2 regions of the Streptomyces sp. iso_384 genome follow, and region 1 is predicted to be linked to the other one. Evidence: riboswitches for the same ligand, from Rfam matches in the RefSeq annotation. Region 1 holds a riboswitch; the other holds the start of a gene.
The links. Region 1 has a riboswitch for cyclic di-AMP ahead of AC0VY3_RS21135 (M23 family metallopeptidase). Riboswitches for the same ligand answer to the same signal wherever they lie in the genome.
Positions count from the first base shown of each region.

Region 2: it holds a riboswitch for cyclic di-AMP, as region 1 does, so the genes downstream of both, AC0VY3_RS01110 (M23 family metallopeptidase) here and AC0VY3_RS21135 (M23 family metallopeptidase) in region 1, are expected to answer to the same signal.

Region 1 covers NZ_JBWBTT010000001.1:4,713,084-4,715,276, forward strand. Annotated here, with positions in the region: gene AC0VY3_RS21130 (SGNH/GDSL hydrolase family protein) at 1-223, opposite strand, end outside; gene AC0VY3_RS21135 (M23 family metallopeptidase) at 385-1,341, opposite strand; cyclic di-AMP (ydaO/yuaA leader) riboswitch at 1,345-1,505, opposite strand; gene AC0VY3_RS21140 (tyrosine-protein phosphatase) at 1,949-2,193, shown strand, end outside.
Region 2 covers NZ_JBWBTT010000001.1:251,507-253,699, reverse strand. Annotated here, with positions in the region: gene AC0VY3_RS01115 (aldo/keto reductase) at 1-61, opposite strand, end outside; gene AC0VY3_RS01110 (M23 family metallopeptidase) at 315-1,349, opposite strand; cyclic di-AMP (ydaO/yuaA leader) riboswitch at 1,361-1,513, opposite strand; gene AC0VY3_RS01105 (PP2C family protein-serine/threonine phosphatase) at 1,724-2,193, opposite strand, start outside.

The DNA of each region.
Region 1 (2,193 bases):
CGGCGAGATTGGCGTAGCGGAAGTCCCCGTGCGAGGAGTCCTCGGGGCCGGCCTCCGTGTCGGGGGCCGGGAGCCGGTCGGCGAGGAGGACCGCGAAACGGTCCGCCCAGCCGAGATAGGTCCCGTCGGGGCCGGGGTCGCCGACGCCCTCGGTGAAACTGTCGCCGATCGCCGCGTACGACCCGATGATGTGCTGCTGGTTGTTTCTCGAATCGTCTGCCACAAGGACTTATCCTGCATCGTCCGATGTGACCTACGCGACCGTAATACGGGGTTGACGGGTGGTGAGATAGACCACCCGGTCAGGTTTTGGTAAAGCCGGAATAAAGAGAGGGGCGGTGCGCCGCCGCGCACCGCCCCTCGGTTACTTCTGTCCGCGTCCGGTCAGACGGAGACGCCGTGCTGACGCAGGTACGCGATCGGGTCGACGTCCGAGCCGTAGCTCGGGCCGGTGCGGACCTCGAAGTGCAGGTGCGGGCCGGTGGAGTTGCCGGTGGAGCCGGAGAGGCCGATCTGCTGGCCGCCGGTGACGGTCTGGCCGACGGAGACGTTCAGCGAGGACTGGTGGGCGTACTGCGAGTACATGCCGTCCTCGTGCTGGATGACGACCTCGTTGCCGTACGAGCCGCTGTTGCCGGCCGAGACCACGGTGCCCGGTCCGATGGCGAGGACGGGGGTGCCGGAGGCGGCCTGGAAGTCCGAGCCGGTGTGGTAGCCGCTGGACCAGCTGGCGCCGGAAGCGCGGTACTGGGTGGTGACGTTGGCGTTGGCCAGCGGGGCGGACCAGCCGGAGCCGGTGGCCTCGGAGGAGCCGGTCCGCGCGGAGTTGTCGGAGCCCTCGGAGTCGTCGGCGGAGATGGTGTCGCCCTTCGGGGCTTCCTTCGGCGCGGCCTTCGGGGCCGGAGCGGCCTTCTTCGGGGCAGCCTTGGGAGCGGCGGACTTCTCGGCCGGGGCGGAGCCCTTGGCGCCGAGGGTCAGCTTCATGCCCGGGTGGATCAGGCTGGGGTTGTCGCCGACGGTGGAGCGGTTGTCCTGGTACAGCTTCTCCCACCCGCCCTTGAGCCGGTGCTCGGCCGCGATCTTCGACAGGTAGTCGCCGGAGACGACGGAGTACGTCTTCGGGGCGGCCTTCGACGCGGCGGGGGCGGCCGACGGGGCGGTGTGCGCGGCGGCGACCGAGGCGGCGGCGGGCTTCGCGGCGGGAGCGGCCTGGTCGGCGGCGCTCGCGACGGTGGCGCCGATGAGCGGGAGGGCGAGTGCGGCGCCGCCGGTCCCTGCGACGAGGACGCCGCGGGAGATCGGGCCGGACTTCGGACGACGGTGCTTACCCTTTGCGGGCATGGGGAATTTCCTCTCCGGCGCCTGCGAGGTGAGCTGTCGGGTTCGGGCTGGAGATGCCCGGTCGCGTTGCGGCGACTTCACCCCGAGCCGGTCCGGATCGCTCCGGATCGGCGGCTTACCTGGTTCCCCCGCTCCTGCCACACGTGAGTGGGTGGGTGCGAATTCCGGGCGGCGGCAGGATTAGGCGGTCCGTCCGGATTGCGGCGACCGTAAACCGGTCAGGACGAGCGGAACAAGCCATCGGTTGCGCGCCGGAATCATCGATTCGCTATCGCCCCGGTTTTCCCGTCACACTCCGTGGATTACGGATCTTGGATTTCCGTACGGGCAACGGGAATACCCCCGGGCGCCCTCGCCACGGTCCGTCACGGATATGATCCCGCTCACCTCCGGAATCTCATCTCCCCCATTAGCGGGGCATGTTCTGCGAAATGCACCAATACGGACACGCTGCCGAGGGTGCTCCTGACGCCGGGTCAGTCCGGCCTCGACGGCACCCCGCGACGGGGTGGCGACCGTGATGATTTTCTGTCGAATCGATGTCGTATCGTCACGGGAGCGCCCTCGCCGGCGAGCCGCGCCGACGCCAGAGATCCCAGGAGCCACCGTGACGCAGCAGGTGCCGCAGGTCCCGCCGACAGAGACCGTGCTGACCGGAGTCCGCAACTTCCGCGATGTGGGCGGGCTCCCCACCACGGACGGGCGGCGCACCGCCTTCGGACGGCTCTACCGCAGCGGCCACCTGGCACACGCCACCGCTGAGGACGCGGCCTTCCTCGGCGGGCTCGGACTGCACACGGTCTTCGACTTCCGGCACTCCGCCGACCACCGCCTCGACGGTTACGACATCGA
Region 2 (2,193 bases), 4.5 Mb from region 1:
CGCCGAGGGCGAGGGGGAAGACCTGGAGGTCGGAGGTGCCGAGAGTGCGCGCGGAAGTCATGTGAGGGTTCAACGGGCCGGGGCGGCGGAGGTATTCCACCGGATGGTGTTCCACGGTGGCGTTCCACCGGATGGCGCACCACGGGGTCGTACTCCACCGCCGCGCGGACCCGACCGGGCCGGCTGCCCCCGGACAGACCGGCAGCCCTGACGTCGGGGGGTGTGCGTCAGGGCTGCCGGAGTTTCGGGGAGGGTGGCGACGGGGGACGTACGTCAGCCGGAAGGCCGGGGACAGGGACCGAAAGGCCGGGATCTCAGACCGAGAGGCCCTTGCTGTTCAGCCAGGCCATCGGGTCCATCGCCGAACCGCCCGCCGTGCGGACCTCCATGTGGAGGTGCACACCGGTCACATTGCCGGTGGCGCCCATGCGGCCGATGGTCTCGCCGGTGGTGACCTTCTGGCCGACCGAGACGTCGATCGAGGACTGGTGCGCGTACCAGATCTCCGTGCCGTCATCGAGCTGGAGCACCGTGCGGTAGCCGTACGAACCGGCCCAGCCGGCCGACGTGATCGTGCCGCCGTGCACGGCCTTGATCGGCGTACCGGCCGACCCGGCGAAGTCCAGACCGGTGTGCTGGCCCGAGGACCACAGGGCCCCGGACTGACCGTAGGTCGAGGTGATCGTGTACGAGGAGGTGGGGAGGGAGAAGCTGGCGGCGAGCTTCGCGAGACGCTCGGCCTCCTTCTTCTTCGCGGCCGCTTCCTCCGCGGCCTTCTTCTTCGCGGCGGCCTCGGCCTCGGCCTGGTCCTGCTGCTTCTTGGCCTCCTGCGCCGCCTTCTCGGCCGCGGCCTTCTCGGCGGCGGCCTTGGCCTCGGCGTCGGCGCTGGCCTGCTGCTGCTCGGCCTGCTGGAGGATCCGGGCGCGCAGGGCCTCGCCCGCGTCGGTGGTGCCCTCCTCGGCCTCGGCGGTGGTGAGGCCGGCGGTGGTGAGCGGCGCGGCCGCGGCGACCGGGGCGGGCTCGGCGGCGTCCGACATGAAGGACCCGACGCCGGGAAGGGACTTGGCGTCGGGGAGGTTGTCCGCGATGGAATCGGGAAGGGAGATGGAGACCGGGGCCTTGTCCTGCGCGGTGGCCATGCCACCCGCACCGACGGCCGCTATGACGCCGACCCCGAGGACGGTGGAGCTACGGGCCAGACCACGCTGCTTGGCTACGCGGTGCCTGCCGCGCACGGGCCGGATGGACTCCTCGGTGGGATTCCACTCCTCCCAGGACCGCTCCGCGTCACCGAAGGTGTCGGCACTGAAAGGTGACGGGGCCTCAGGGGCAGGCTTGTTGGACGCCACGTGGGCGCACTCCTTTCCTTCCTTCTCGCCTACCGGGTTAGCTGACGGGTTCGGAGCAGGAAGGTCTCCTACGGGCCCCTCCGTCTCTCACGAGACGCAGGCGTCCGATTCACCCCATGTAGGTGGTTCCCCGGTTCCCTTGCGGAATTCGGCGCTCGCGCGCGGTGCCGTCTCTGACGACGGCTGGGACGACCGCGCTGCGTTATCGAACGTTAATAGACACCCGGGCCCGATTCCAAGCTGTTCCTGTTGATCATTAAGGGGCACGGTAGGGATGTACGGGTCACAAGCGGGCGGAATCGGGCGACTTGACCACGGATCAGCCACACCCCTTTTTCTGATGGTGTGTCAAATGTTATGCGGAGCGGTGCCCTTCAGTTACGCACCGTGTCATCGCCCCGGCCCACGATCTTCACCGTCGTCCGGCGCACCGGCTGCCCCTCCGCCGGCCGGCCGACCGCAAGCAGCGCCATGTCGTCCGTGGTCCGCCCTCCGGTGTGCAGCCGTACGTCGTCGGTCAGCGCCGACAGCAGCTCCTCGGGGCCCGGGAAGATCCGGCCGCGCAGCCGGGCCGCCGGATCGTAGAAGACCCCGTTCGCGTCCCGGGCCTCCGACAGCCCGTCCGTGAACGCGAGGAGCGTCGCCCCGGCGGGCATCTCCCACTCGTCGGCCCGGTCCGGCCACACCCCCAGGTCCATCCCCAGCGGCAGCGCGGGGACCGAGGGCGCCAGCACCTCCAGGGCGCCGTCCGCGTGCAGCAGGATCGGCTCCGGGTGGCCGCGGTTGACGATGCGCAGCGAGGCCGAACCGGGCGGGATCTCGGCCAGTACGGCGGTGATGAACC